One region of the Absicoccus intestinalis genome, then DNA from elsewhere that is predicted to be linked to it. Evidence: riboswitches for the same ligand, from Rfam matches in the RefSeq annotation. Region 1 holds a riboswitch; the other holds the start of a gene.
What was found. Region 1 has a riboswitch for glycine ahead of MOZ64_RS00305 (DUF5058 family protein). Riboswitches for the same ligand answer to the same signal wherever they lie in the genome.
Positions count from the first base shown of each region.

Region 2: another riboswitch for glycine. It lies ahead of MOZ64_RS02005 (alanine/glycine:cation symporter family protein); the one in region 1 lies ahead of MOZ64_RS00305 (DUF5058 family protein).

Region 1 covers NZ_JALBUS010000001.1:64,967-72,918, reverse strand. The annotation lists gene MOZ64_RS00325 (glutamate-cysteine ligase family protein) at 1-700, shown strand, start outside; gene MOZ64_RS00320 (hypothetical protein) at 678-1,973, shown strand; gene MOZ64_RS00315 (hypothetical protein) at 1,997-2,725, shown strand; gene MOZ64_RS00310 (peptidoglycan bridge formation glycyltransferase FemA/FemB family protein) at 2,713-3,990, opposite strand; glycine riboswitch at 4,210-4,295, shown strand; gene MOZ64_RS00305 (DUF5058 family protein) at 4,366-5,061, shown strand; gene MOZ64_RS00300 (hypothetical protein) at 5,072-5,752, shown strand; gene MOZ64_RS00295 (amidohydrolase) at 5,745-7,118, shown strand; gene MOZ64_RS00290 (helix-turn-helix domain-containing protein) at 7,240-7,737, shown strand.
Region 2 covers NZ_JALBUS010000002.1:153,879-161,830, forward strand. The annotation lists gene MOZ64_RS01975 (cation diffusion facilitator family transporter) at 1-25, opposite strand, end outside; tRNA gene MOZ64_RS01980 (tRNA-Ser) at 123-211, shown strand; gene MOZ64_RS01985 (pyruvate, water dikinase regulatory protein) at 396-1,226, opposite strand; gene MOZ64_RS01990 (helix-turn-helix transcriptional regulator) at 1,231-1,857, opposite strand; gene ppsA (phosphoenolpyruvate synthase) at 1,895-4,270, opposite strand; gene MOZ64_RS02000 (cation:proton antiporter) at 4,463-5,656, opposite strand; glycine riboswitch at 5,917-5,990, shown strand; gene MOZ64_RS02005 (alanine/glycine:cation symporter family protein) at 6,032-7,411, shown strand; gene MOZ64_RS02010 (hypothetical protein) at 7,472-7,952, shown strand, end outside.

The DNA of each region.
Region 1 (7,952 bases):
CCATGCTTCGATTGATTTTGCGGATGAGCTGGATTTTGTTCGAAAATATCGGATGGCCAATATCTTGCACCCGCTTTTTGCTTTGATCAGTTTTAATACACCCTATTATGCAGGAAAACCGAATACGGATATTTTGTTACGGGATTCCATTTGGCAGCATACCGATCCCCAAAGATGTCATATCATTGAGGATTTGTTTTCACCAACCTTTGGTTATGCAAGTTATGAAAACTATGTATTGGATGATCCTTTGATCTTAATGCATACACAAGACCAATTCATTCCAACGGGGAATCAAACGTGTAAAGAAGTGGCACAAACGTATGGGTTTGGTACACCAGAAATCGAACACTATTTATCGATGGTCTTTCCGGATATCCGGGTTAAGAAATGTATGGAAATTCGTTCGGCGGATAGTATGCCTTTACCGAATTTATTGGCCTATGCAGCTTTTATCAAAGGAATTTTCTATGATGAAACAATCATTCGTGATGTGAATCAATGGGCGCATTCGATCGATGAGATCCAAGATGCGAAACGAGCCATTCAGAAGGATGGTTGGCAGGCTTATGTCTATGGTCGACCAGTACAGTCTTTGGTCCATGCATTGAAAGAATCCGCAAAAGGTAACCTATTGATACAAGAACAAGGATATTTAGAAGCCTTGGGGAGTCAAAATGTCAATCGACCAGCAATATAAAGAATATATCGAGAAGCACTTTTTGGAGAGCAAGAAAAGTGCTTTTCAAATGGAAAATGCCATTATTGAAAGTGAATTGAATGCGGGCAATCAGAATTATACGCATACCCTCCATATTCCGAAGATCTTTTCTCAGGAAGATAAACAACGGTTCCATCAGATCGTTCATCAAACGTATACCATCTTTGAAAAAGTCATTCAGGCTTATAAAGAAGATGAGAAGATTCGCTCTCTCTTTCCTTTTTCGAAGCAATTGGAAGACTTTATCTTGTTGCCGAATCGATACGATGTGAGCATCCCGATTTGTCGGATCGATATTTTTTATGATGAAAAGACCAAAGATTTTAAATTTTGTGAGTTCAATACCGATGGCACTTCCGCTATGCATGAAAATGCGAAGTTAGCGGAGTTATTAAAGTTCAATAATGTATATCGACAGGATCCCCATACCTATGAACAAATGGAATTGGAAGATCATTGGGTCGATGCCTTTTTATCTTTGGCTGATGATCAGATACCACCGCATCCGATGGTCGCTATTGTTGATTTTTTAGAAAATGCCTATTTGAATGAGTTATATGTGTTCCAACAAATCTTTAAGCGGCATGGCTGTCAATGTGAAGTCCTAGATATTCGGGATTTGGCTTTTGATGGGACGCATCTGCATTCGATCTATACGAATCGAAAAATAGATATGGTGTATCGTCGAGTGGTGACCAGTGATATCGTCGATCGTTGTGCCGGTCTTGATTTTTTGGAGGCCATCAAACAACAAGCTGTTATTTTGATTGGTGGTTTTCAAACCCAGATCATCCATAATAAACAAATCAATCAAGTATTGCGACATCCATGGATGCAAGCGTATCTGACGGATGAAGAAAATGCGTTTATGGAAAAGCATTTACCAAAAACGTATGATCTAAACAAAAACGTGCCCATTGATTTAGATGATAAGGATCATTGGATCATCAAGCCGAAAGATTCCTATGGGGCGCAAGGTGTATGGGCGGGTGTTGATCTGCATCAAGCCCAATGGGATGAACAAGTCAAACGTTGTATGGATCGCAATTATTTGGTGCAAGAATATATTCAACCGTATCGAAATCAGAATATTGATCTGGTCCGGGAAAAGGAATTTAAACCCTATGCGAATATGACAGGGCTATATGTATACAATGGCCAATTTGCGGGTGTGTATTCTCGTTGTAGTGATGGCGGTGTGATCTCCACGCAATACAATGAGCGTTCGATACCTACTTTATTTATGGTATAATGAACAAGAAAAGGGGAATTTGTATGGGTAAACGAGTTCGAGTTTGGATCATGCGTGTGATCGCGATCGTGATCGTTGTCTTTATGGTGGTTGAATTGGGTGCCAATATTTTTACGGGCAATTCGTCTTCCAACCAAAAAACAACCGAAAAAACCACAACCAAAACATCAAAATATACATATGTGAATGAGAGTTCTGTCTTTCATTTGGATGGTATTGATCAAGATGTCCTATTGCCAAAGGGCATGACGGTTCAATCCAAAAATGAAGATCAAAATACGCATGCCATTACGTATAATTTTGGTGCTGTAAAGTATGATAATTTTAGTGCGAGCATCCTCATTACCACCAAGGAAAGTGGTAAGAATGGTACGTTTGCGGATGGTGAATTGGTTTCCTTGGATACCTTGGCCAATGGCTTAAAAGAAAATGGTGAATATTCCAATTGGAATTATTTGACCTTTCGTGGCGATACCAACAATTACTTAGAGCAAGTACAAACCATTCATCAAGAAAAAGATGCAACAGCAAAATATGAGATCGACTACAACATCTATGATGTAGATGGCAAGAATTACTATATGATTTCTTTGTTCTTAGTGACACCAGAAAATCCAGATAAGACCGATTTATTACATCTAGACAAGATGGGTAAGGAAATGATGGCTAAGATGTCTTACATGAAGAAAGATATCTTTATGGAGTATGCTTTGCCAGAAGATAAAGCTGATCAATTCAATCATCTAAAGTAAAACGAGCCATTCAGCTCGTTTTTTTTTGATCGGATCGCATAGAGTTTATACAAAGCGGGTGAAATGGTAAGGATGTAATTGCCAATGAGTTCGATTACATCGGCATGAAAGCCTCGTTTGAAATCAAAGACGCCATAGCCTTCTTGATCGGGTTCGAAATAGCCGCTGATGCCATAGAAATTATAATAGCTATATCCTTTCTCGATGGCTTGTTGGATCATGGCCCATTGCAAGGCATAAGGTCCCTTATAGGTCTTATAGATGTCATTGGAGCCACTGGCTAAATAGATGATTTCCTGGCCATAGAAGATATACATGGCAGCTGCCAATCCCAATTCCTTACCATGGGTTTGCGCGAGTTGTTTGGCTTCTTTTATGCGCACATCCAAAGCCTGAAGATTGGCTTGGGCTTTTTGTAAACGATGTTTTGAGTTTTTAGAGTAGGGGTTGAGACGCAATCCATCCTGGGCTTGTTGGATCGTGCTTTTTTCTTTTTCCATCGATTGATAGAGACTTGTCAAATAGGCATCTAGATCCAAATAGGCATAATAGGCCTGGGCATGGTCTTGGAAACAATCGTATTGTTCTTGATAGTAGCTTAAGGGAAAAAAAGGAAAATTTCTTCGTTGTCCTGTTTCTTTGACCATATGGTAAAGGATGGGAAGTTCTTCTCTGGATAAAGGGCGCACTTGAATGGTGTTTCTCATGGCTTTACGAATGTTTTGTCGGGTCTTGGCGCTAAAAGAAGCAAATACTTCTTCTTTGGTTTTCTGTCGAAGATCGAGTACCGACATCCAGCGACATTGTTTGGTTTCATCGTATCCTTGTTTCCATGGAAGTTGTTGAAAGTGCATGTCTTTGTATTGTTGGACAATGTCAAAGTGATCCCAGCCATGGTCTACGATATGGCCATCTTTATCTCTTTGACGCAAAGGGATATAGGGATCGGTTTCTAAAAAGACGCACTTTTTTTGTTTCAAAAAGGGTTTGAGTTGGGCATAGAACGATTGAAGATATTCTGGATGGGACCCATCATAGATGGGGCCTCTGGGCAGATACGCAAAGGTAAATCGTTTCATCAGGGGTCGTAAACAAAGCAGGGCACAAATTTGGATGGTATTCTTTTCTTTTCCTGCCAAATAATAGATGTGTCCGCCATTTTGACTCATTTTTTTGCCTTCATAGCTCGATTGCAGAAAGTTTCGTTGGGGATAGTTTGTGATCCAATTTTCATAGGTATCATTGGTGATTTCAATTAAATCCATTGTGTATAAAGCCTCCTAAGCTATTGGATAGTATGCAGTGTTTACATAAAAAGAACCTTAAATGAATGTTTATTAAAATTATATATATATATATTAAAAAAGTAAAATATTAAATGAATCAGAACAATCATTGAAAATATTCTATGAAAAAATATTGAAAATAAATGAAAGAAAATGGTATACTCGAATCATCGTAGAAGTTATCAGGAAGACTGATAATGGAGAAACTCTGGAGAATCTCTTAGGAGTACCGAAGGGGCAAGTGGTAACATGAAACTCTCAGGTAAAAGGACAGGGTGTATAGAATAAGAAAACAGGTCGGATTCTACGGTAAAAGTGGAATTCGACTTTTTGTTTTCGAGGAGGAGAGAGTATATGGATGCAATGCAAATTGCGAATGGAATTCCTATGTGGATTGCTTGTGGAGTTCCGGTTTGTGTGGTGTTGGTGCAAGCAATCACCTTTCTGAGAAAAGCCTATCAAGCAGGCAATAAGGTTGGTTTGAGCAAAGGACAAATGAAAGAAGCCATTCGAAGTGGTGCGATTACTTCGATTGGACCTTCCATCGTGATCCTTTCAGGGATGCTGTCGTTATTGATCACAGTGGGTGGTCCCATTGCTTGGATGCGTTTATCCTTGATTGGTGCTGTCATGTTTGAATCGACAGCGGCCAATATGGGAACAAGCGCTGTGGGTGTGACCTTAGGCGTAGATAAGATGACACCCCAAGCTTTGACAATGGCACTTTGGACCATGGTCATTGGTTCGATTGGATGGGTCTTATTTGCGACGTTTGCCGCCAATCGGATGGAAAAAGTGCAAACGAAGATTTCGGGAAATAATGCCAAACGATTGACAATGATTTCGGTGGCGGCAGTCATTGGAGTATTTAGTGCGATGTCAGCCACCCATTTGGTTCGGATGGATAAAAATGCAGTGGCCTGTGTATTAGGGGCTTTGATCATGGCTCTTATGATGTGTATAACTGAAAAATTTCAAATGAAACGTTTAAAAGAATGGAATTTGACCATTGCGATCTTGGGATCCATGATCATTACGGCATTACTATAGGAGGCAGAAGATGAAAGATTTTTATGAAAAAGAATATTTACCAATGATGCATCGCATTGGGAAAACAACAGGATATCTCGGTGCACTTTTATCGTTTACACCCGCTTTGTTGCTGGCAATCGTTTATCATTTATTGCCGGATTGGGCAGCTTTATTGACGGCTGCGATTGCCGCTATTTCGGCCTTTGGTATCTTATGGTTTGTGGAACCCATTTCTTATTTTGCCGTCTTAGGACCTGTAGGTACTTATATGGCCTTTCTTTCAGGTAATATTTCCAATATGCGCTTGCCTTGTGCAAGTATGGCGCAAGTAGCTGCCGATGTGGAACCAGGAACGGAACAAGGATCGATCATCGCAACGTTAGGTATGGCCATTTCGATTATTATCAATGTCTCTGTTTTGACAATCGGTGTTATTCTAGGTAGTCGAATTCTTTCTCAATTGCCACAATCAATTACATTGGCTTTGAATTATTTGTTACCTGCCTTGTTTGGTGCTTTGTTGATGCAATTTGCCATGAAACAAAGAAAATTAGGAGTCACCATGACTGTATTTGCCATCTTGATCAATGTAGCCATCAAAGCGGGATTGTTTACTTGGCTGCCTGGCTCAGCCAATTATTTAGGTACTTTATCTTGTGTGTTTGTTTCGATTTTCTTAAGTATGAAAGTGTTCCATGCCCATGAATAAACAAGATATCTTTCAGACAGTGGATTCGTTACAAAGCGTTTTTGAGGATTGTGTATCGACTTTGTTCACGCATCCAGAAACAGGCGGTCATGAAAAATTTTCGGCGAACTATTTGCGACAAATTTTATCATCAGCAGGTTTTACAATTCATGATCAGGCAAAGATGGAGCATACTTTCTATGCCGAATATGGCCAAGGCAAACCTGTCATTGCGATATTGGGAGAATATGATGCTTTACCAGGGCTATCGCAAAAGCCAATATCGCATCAAGAACCTGTCCAAGTCGGTGGGGCTGGTCATGGTTGTGGACACAATCTTTTGGGTTCTGCTGCTTTGGTGGCGGCATTGGCCATCCAACAATGGTTGGCAAAAGAAAACATGTCTGGCACCATTCGTTTTTATGGATGTCCCGAAGAAGAATTGCTATCGGGAAAAGTCAAAATGCTTCGCTTAGGAATGTTTGAAGGGTGTGATCTGGCTTTGAGCTGGCATCCTATGGATATCAATTGTGCCTATGAAGAGTCGTATTTAGCGAATATTTCGGTACGTTTTGTTTTTCGTGGTAAAACCGCTCATGCAGCGGTTGCCCCTTGGCAAGGACGAAGTGCCTTGGATGCCGTGGAATTAATGAACGTTGGAGTCAATTATTTAAGAGAACATGTCATTGATGCAGCACGAATCCATTACAGTACGCAATGTGACAATATCCCAAATATTGTCCCAGATCTTGCATCGAGTTGGTATTTTATTCGTGCACCCCATATGTCGGATGTGTTATCGATCTTAGATCGGGTGGAAAAAGTGGCTAAAGGCGCTGCCATGATGACCGAGACAACAGTGGATATCGATGTTGAATATGGTTGTTGGGAAATGAAGAAGGCTAAGATCATGACGGATATTTGTTATGAGAATTTGAAAGAGGCACCTTTCCCGCCGTTTACGCAAGAAGAGCTGGATTTTGCGAAAGCCATCCAGATGAGTGTGGATCCTCAAATTGTTGAAAACAAAAATCATTTGTATGGAACTAGCCAACGAATTATGAATTCTTGTGTTGAAGATCGTTCCTTTTGGAAAACGGTCTTCATGACAGCCAGTACGGATACGGGCGATGTCAGTTTTAATATGCCTATGTCCACTTTTTCTAGTGCTTGTTGGCCAGTTGGGATTGGTCCGCATACTTGGCAGGCCGCTGCTTGTGCAGGTTCTTCATTGGGTGCCAAAGGTGCTTTCTACGCGGCTCATGTATTGGCTGGTCAAGCTTTTGATTTCTTGCAGGAGCCAGAATATGTACAGGCAGCCCAAAAGGAATTTAACGAAAACAAGAGTATCCAATATAAATCCATTCTTAATCATTTTGATTCTTAGGATTTTACGTTAAAATAGGTAGGCAAGCAACGCTTGCTTATCTATTTTTTTAAAGGCAAGAACGACTTTCTTGAAGCATGGAACCAATGCAACTAGACTTTGATTATGGAGGTAGAATGACATGGATTTTGGACAACAAATCAAAACGATTCGTAAAGAGAAAAAGCTGACACAGGTGCAATTTGCCACTCAGCTACATGTAAGCCGACAAGCGGTTTCCAAGTGGGAAAACAATAAAAATCTACCAGACATTGAGATGTTGATCCAAATGTCCCATATTTTTGATATCTCCTTGGACCAGTTGTTGAAAGGAGAAAACAATCATATGAACAACATAACAGAAAAAGTGATCAAAGACGGGAGTGAAACAAGAAAGGCCAAATACAATATGGTTACTTCAATCATTGGTGGGATCTTTTTATTGATGGGCTTATTGATGTTAGTCATTAAAGGGATGTCGGTCGAATATGTGGATGCCCAGGGTATCTTACATGAAAACTTCTTTTTGTTGCCATTGGGATTTTTATCGATCTTTTGTGGTTTGATCTTATTTGTGAGCGTTGGGATACGTGCTCTTATTGAAAAATGCAAGGCAAAGTCTTTGACAGTGAAAGAATGAAAAAAGTGGTCAATGTCCCTATAGGAAAGGACTTAGGCCACTTTGTTGCGAATTATAGTCATGTTTATATATGGAATCAATTAAACATGGTTTATGAACGGTAGATCAAGCAAGAATAAGAGGAGTATTTCAAAGAAATATTCGATTCAATGTGACTATTTTTCAAGACGAAATACAGATTAGTTTATACAATTGTTGTAGTTACGATGTACCCA
Region 2 (7,952 bases), on a different contig from region 1:
GAATTAACCATTGAATCATACCCATGATACTAGCATTCCCACTTTTCCTTTTCAATGGATTTTCGTAAGCTGCATAAAACTCTTTATTCTTCATGAAAGTTTATGTTATAATGATCGGGCATGGAGACGTATCGAAGTGGTCATAACGAGCTCGACTCGAAATCGAGTTGTCCATCCGGGCACGAGGGTTCGAATCCCTCCGTCTCCGCCATTGTTATCAAAAGCCTTGAATACAGGCTTTTTTTCTTTACCTGCTTGTAACATACCCTGTTCTGTATCACCAGAAAATATTTTGTGGATCCAGTACAATCTACAAGACACAATGGATAGAGCCCATAATAAAAAGGTCAATGCTCCTGAATATTTTCCAGGCATTGACCTTTTTTCATAAACATTTATTCTTCGCCGTATCGTTCTCGATTTTTCTGAACGATCTCAATGATTTCACTGGCCGTTTCTTCTATGGCTTTATTGGTCACATCAATCACACGACAATGTAGACGATACATGATGTTATTGGCATACTCTAATTCTTTTTCGATCCAATGCACATTGGAATAATTGGCTTCTGGTTCCAAACCAATGGTTTTTAATCGTTCACTACGAATCGAACTTAATTTTTCTTTGGATACGCTCAAGCCAATAATTTTATAGGGAGGCACCTGAAAGATTTCAGGTGGTAATGGCAATTGTGGTTCCAATGGCAAATTCGCCACCTTGATCTTTTTATTTCCCAAATACATGGATAATGGTGTTTTTGATGTACGGGATACTCCCACCAAGACAATGTCGGCATGTAAAAAACCGACAGGATTTTTACCATCATCATATTTGACCGCAAATTCAATGGAACTGACTTTCTTAAAATATTCCTGATCAAGTCGATGCACCAATCCAGGTTCTAGACTGGGTGAACTTGTCGTGATCGTTCCCACCGCACTCATGATCGGTCCCATGATATCGACCGTTGTAATGTAATTTTGTTGGCAACGCACACTCAAATACGTACGTAATTCTGGTGAAATCAATGTATGCGCAATGATCGTGGGTTGATTTCCGATTTCCGCTAACAAGCTATCAATTTGGGAAAACTCGCGAACATTCGGTAAACGAATCATATCAAACGATTCATCAGGAAATTGAGAAATAGCAGCACGCACAACGGTCTCTGCAGTTTCACCAATCGAATCCGAAACAACATAGATTGTCGGTTTGGTTTTTGACACACCATCATCCCCTTTTCTGTTTGGCTAAGTCCACGATGATCTGAGTAAAATTCGTTTTGGTGATTCGTCCACGAATACGAAGGGATCCATCTTCTTCTTGATGAAGAACGGGTAAACAATCCACTTCATGATCAATCATTTTTTGCGCAGCAACCACAATGGATTCCGAATCCAAGATCGTCACCAACTTCGATTTCGGTGTCATGACCATCGAAATCGGAAGTGTCTTCAGATCATCATTGCGCATTGCTGCTTTCAAGAGATCCTTTCGGGATACAATACCAATCAAATGCTCTTGATCCGAGACAAAGACGCTTCCCACATCTTCTGTAAACAGTGCAATGATGGCATCATAAACATGGCTATCGGGTGCTACGACAACCGGTAATGAACAATATTGCTCAACACTTCGATTTAAAAGGGTATTGTACAAAGGATCCATCGGTTTTCCTATATAGTAATAGCCCAATTTTCTTTTGGCACCAATAATTTCCAACGAGGTCAACAGTTCAAAATCTCCTCGTAATGCAGCACGTGTGACATGACACTGTGATGCGATCGCATTGCCTGAAATCGGTCCTTGTCGACGAACAATTTCAACGATCTTTTCTTGTCGGTCACTCAGCTCCATGATTCCACCATCCTTAGTTGTACTTATTTTATCATATTTACCAAGTTGTATCTTCTGGATCCTTGCGACCTTTACCGGTGACTTTGTCTAAAATCAAGCGTTGTTCAAACGATGCCACATTTTTCTTCGTAATCTTGACCATATCCGGATTGACCGAAATATAATCAATACCATTTTGCACAAGAAATTGGGCAAATTCTGGATACACCGATGGTGCCTGTCCACAAATTGAAACCGTCTTACCATCTTGATGGGCCGTTTCGATCAAATGACGAATGGCTCGTTTGATCGCCAAATTTCGTTCATCGAATAAATAGGAAATGCCTTCATTGTTACGATCACAACCCAAAAGGAGCATCGTTAAATCGTTGGAACCAATGGAATAGCCATCCACATATGGATTAAATTGATCCGCTAAAATGATATTTGCCGGAATTTCAGCCATCAAATACAATTTAAAATCATCATTTCGAACCAATCCTTCCTGTTGCATGATGGTCGTGATCTTTTGGATCTCACCAACTGTTCGACAAAATGGAATCATGCAATGTAGATTGATCAAGCCAAATTCTTCTCTCACTTTTTTCACAGCGCGTAATTCCAATTTAAATCCTTCGATATATCGTGGATCATAATAACGACTGGCTCCTCGCCAACCCAATAAATCCGAAGGTTCTACGGGTTCAAATTCTTCGCCACCTTTTAGATTGCGATATTCCCCCGATTTAAAATCCGAGAACCGCAATACAACCGGACGAGGATTTAAGGCCCGAGCCACTTTGGCAATGCCATCAGCCAATTGATCAATGACCTCTTGTGCTCGACCGGTCTTGATCATATACAAAGGATGTTCATGAATAAACGTGGTCCATATAAATTCTTCACGCATCAGCCCAACACCATCACATGGTAAAGATGCGTATTTTTCAGCTAGATCTGGATTTCCTAAATTCATCATGATCTTTGTGGCCGTCGGTGCAAAGTATTCCACTTGGACACTTGTTGCTTCTGGCTTTTCCTTTGGTTTGATCATATCCGCAACTATACCCTCATAAATGATCCCATTGTGGGCATCAACAGTAACTTCCATGCCCGTTTTTAAGACCTCGGTTGCACATTGCGAACGCGATTTTGTCCCCACAATACATGGAATCCCTAATTCTCTAGATACGATGGATGCATGACAAGTCATTCCACCGGCATCGGTAATGATGGCTACTGCTTTTTTCATCGCTGGCACAAGATCGGGCGAAGTCATGGATGTCACCAAAATATCACCAGCTTTAAATTGATCCATATCATCTGGATCCAGGATCACTTGTACTTTTCCTGTGGCTATGCCAGGACTGGCGGGCAATCCCTTCACTAAAACAAGATGATTTGTTGTCATATTGGATACTTCCTTCTTTTCTTTCTTTTTTCGTGACCAAACCGTTTCGGGACGAGCTTGTAGGATCTTGATTTGGTCATCTCTTCGATCTACGGCCCATTCAATGTCCATGTAACAGCCATAATGTTGTTCGATCGCTAACGCAATTTTAGCTAATGCCTTTACTTGATCATCCGTGATCGATGGGGCATGGGCACGATCATCAGGAATTTTATGTTCTTCAACACCACCATCTTCTTTTTGAATCAATTCCACGGGTTTGCGATTGATTTGTTTTCGGACGATAGCTAAATCACTTTTACGAACCAAAAAATTATCCGGTGTGACCGTTCCTTGTACCACATATTCGCCCAGTCCCCAGGCTGCTTCGATCATGATATTTTCATCCGAGCCATTCGAAATATCTACGGTAAACATGACACCTGCAGCCTTAGAGAAAGCCATCAATTGGATGGTTGCGGATAAGGCAACTTCCTCATGAGAAAAGCCTTGTTTTTCCCGATAATAGACTGCTCGATCGGTAAAACAAGAAGCGTAACATTCTTTGACTTTTTCCACAACTTCCGCTTTTCCTCTAACATTCAAATAGGTATCCTGCTGCCCAGCAAATGATGCATCGGGAAGATCTTCTGCTGTTGCACTGGAACGGACCGCTACAAATGGATCCGCTTCTCCTATCTTTTTTGCCAATTGATCATAGGCAACTTCAATGACTTCTTGTAGATCATTTGGCATGGACGCAGCCATGATGATCTCACGAATTTCTTTACACACTTTGGACAGTTCATTCGAATCATCCACATCATGCAAATGGGCCAATGCATCACGAATCTTTTGATTGGTTCCCGTTGCTTCCATGAAATATCGATAGCCATAGGCCGTTGTCGCAAAACCATAAGGCACCGGTGCCTTGGTCTTGGAAGTCATTTCTCCCAATGAAGAAGATTTTCCTCCAACTAATGCCACATCTTCTCTTCGCAATTCATCAAACCACAATACATAGGCTTCTTCTCTTGTTCGCATCGTACTTCCTCCTAAATGATATATATAAAATATACCTTTTGTACTTTATAGTATATACTTTTAAAAGACTTTTTCAATATGTAGTGTATACTTTATAAATAAAAAAAAGACTCCACTAGGAGTATCCATACAATAATTTATGCTTATATAAAAAAAGTCTGAAATCTCGATAAAAGACTTCAGACTGTATTCCTATGCATTTTGAACATTGAAATCTGGATCGTTATCACCATGTTTATAAACGACCTTCAATAAGATCGGGGTAATGATCGTTGAGAAGACTACGCTCAATAAGACCGGGGTAATAAAGATTTGTGGCAACAAGTTTAATGCCATTCCTTTATTGGCCACGATCAAGGCCACTTCACCACGAGAAATCATACCACAACCAATGCGAATACATTGTTCTTTCGAATAATGACAGACGGCAGCGCCCAAGCCACAACCAACAACTTTGGTCAAAACCGCTGCAATACACAAAATGACAGTTAAGGCCAACACTTCACCGGTAAAATGAATCGGTGAAAGTTTTAAACCAATGCTTGCGAAGAAAATAGGCGTGATCAAAATATAAGATACCGTGCCAATTCGTTTGGTGACATATGGACATTGTTGCGTACCCGAAATGATCAAACCTGCAACAAAAGATCCTGTGATATCCGCTACACCAAAGAAAGCTTCCGCAATATAAGCCATGATCAATGCGAACGCAAAGGAAGTAATTGAATATCTTTGTAGACCTCCTCGTGAATCGTGTTCAAACCAAAATTCAAAGGCTTTATGTAAAAAGATGCCAGCAACAATTGCGAACACAAAGAACAAAACAATTTTCAATAAAACAATGCCAATATGCACGGATGTATCCGCCATTCCCGAAACGAGAGTCAAACAAATGATACCTAAAACATCATCAATGACGGCTGCAGCTAAGATGGCATTGCCACTTTCTGTTGCCAAACAATTCATTTCTTTCAATGTTTCTACCGTAATTCCTACACTTGTTGCTGTTAAGATAACGCCTAAGAATAAATTGCCTAGCCAAGCTTCAGGTCCTACATTATAGAAACCACCAATGATATAACCAACGATCAATGGGACAATGACGCCAATGGTGGCAATGATGAACGCTTTGAGTCCTGCTCGTTTTAGATCGGTAATACTTGTTCCCAAACCGGCACCAAACATCAGAATAATGACACCAATTTCGGATAAAGATTCAATTAAATTGCTCATCTGGACAAGATTTAAGCAAGCAGGTCCTAAAAGAATACCAGCAATCAAAGCCCCAACAACACTAGGCATTTGAAGACGACGAGTAAATAAACCAAAAACTTTGGTACTTAATAATATTAATGCGATATCCAACAAATAACGATAATCTGTCATATAGACTCTCCCTAAGGCAAATTGTCTTATTTTACTTAGCTCATTGTACAACATTCAAGCAAAATATACTAAATTTTTTATCTCTTTTACAAAGCACACCTAAACGATTTGTCAACGCTTTTATGATTTTTTCTTGCATAATATCTTGCATAATATATAGGATGTACCTATAATATTTCATGTGTTCGGATGAAAATAGTGAGAGAACATGGAAAGCATGTACCGAAGAATTAATGATTTCAGGTCTATAGATCACTATTGGACGAACCTCTGGAGAGATCCGTATGGACACCGAAGGAGCAAAACTCTCAGGTAAAAGGACAGAGGAGATACAGTTTTTTTATATGTCTCCTCCAATTAAGGAGGAATTTTTTTATGTCTGAGCTTACTGCCATACTTACTAAGATCGATAGTGCCATCTGGGGCCTACCATTGATTCTCTTGCTTCTCGGAACGGGAATTTATTTTACCTTCCGTCTTGGTTTTTTACAATTCCGGAAATTACCACTTGCGTTTCACTATATTTTCCATGGTGACAGTGAAGAAAATGACGAAAACGGGGATGTATCCGGTTTCCAAGCTTTGTGTACGGCCCTATCATCCACCATTGGTACGGGAAATATCGTTGGTGTGGCCACGGCCATTGCAGCTGGTGGACCCGGTGCTCTATTTTGGATGTGGGTATCTGCCTTCTTTGGCATTGCCACAAAGTATTCCGAATGCTTATTGGCTCATAAATATCGTGTAAAAGATGAAAATGGCCAAATTGCAGGTGGGCCCATGTACTACATTCAAAATGGACTTCATTCCAAGTTATTAGCCAAGATCTTTGCTTTATTTGGCGTTGGTGTTGCCCTTTTAGGCATTGGTACGTTCACCCAAGTGAAATCCATTTCCGATGCATTGACATTAAGCTTTAATGTGCCAAACTATGTAACGGCGATCGTCTTAACGATCTTGGTTGCCTTCATTACCATTGGTGGTATTCATCGTATTGCCCATGTAGCTGAAAAAATCATTCCCTTCATGTGTGTATTCTATATTACTGGTGTGATCTTAATTTTAGTCACTCATCTAACTGCCATTCCAAACGTTTTCTATTTGATCGTTAAAACCGCCTTTGTTCCATCCAGCGTTGTTGGTGGTGGACTTGGCGTTGCGATGCAAAAAGGAATTGCCCGTGGTATTTTCTCCAATGAAAGTGGTTTGGGTTCTGCTCCTATTGCCGCAGCAGCTGCTAAGACTGAATCCCATGTTGAACAAGGCTTAATTTCTATGACCGGTACTTTTATTGATACGATCATCGTATGTACCATGACTGGTCTTGCCATCTTGATCATGAATGCGAATACAACTGGATTAGAAGGTGCAGCCATGACCACATATGCCTTCCAAAATGGTTTATTTATTCCTTATGTTGGTAAATATATTGTCAATATTGGTTTGGTTTTCTTTGCCTTTACAACGATCATCGGTTGGAACTACTATGGCGAACGTTGCATGTACTATCTAAAAGGTTTAAAAGCGGTCAAAGTCTACAAAATCATTTATATCGTATTTATCGCCATTGGTCCTTTCATGACATTGGATTTTATCTTTATCTTAGCGGATATCGTCAATGGTTTGATGGCTATACCAAACTTGATTGGTTTGATTGGCTTACGTAAAGTCGTTTATGAAGAAACGATGAATTACTTCAAGGCACCAGAAAAACAATCGGTTGCGGTGGATGAGTTCGCAGAAGAATCCGTTTAAGCTTGGGTTTCCAAGCTTTTCTTTTGTGCTATAATGACTATCTACGAAAGGATGAACGATATGAAATTTAGTGATATTGATTTTTCAAGCCTTGCCAATATGATGAATAATTTAAGTGATGAACAAAAAGAAGACTTGAATTCTATGGCACAAGATATGATGGATAAAGTACAAAATGAACCAGAAGAAGAAATCAGTTTTTATGAGTACTTACATATCGACGAAAACGACTATAAAGAACTCCCTGGTCAAGTTTTAGATTATATCGAAGCTGCCAGTGATATGGAACAATTTTATGAAGATGATGAAATGGCTGATGTTTCTGCCGCAGCTCTTTACTATGCCAAAGCCGTTTTAGCCATGGAACGAGAATATCACTTTCCCATCTTCAAGAATGTGTTACAAGAACCCAACTTCACCAATCCGGCAACCACGACGATCCCATCGTATTGGAATGTGCTAACCGATGAAAACATCCATCGCTTGGCCGATGAAGACTTTGGTTCGACCGAACAATGGGTCAAAGAGAAACAACTTCTTC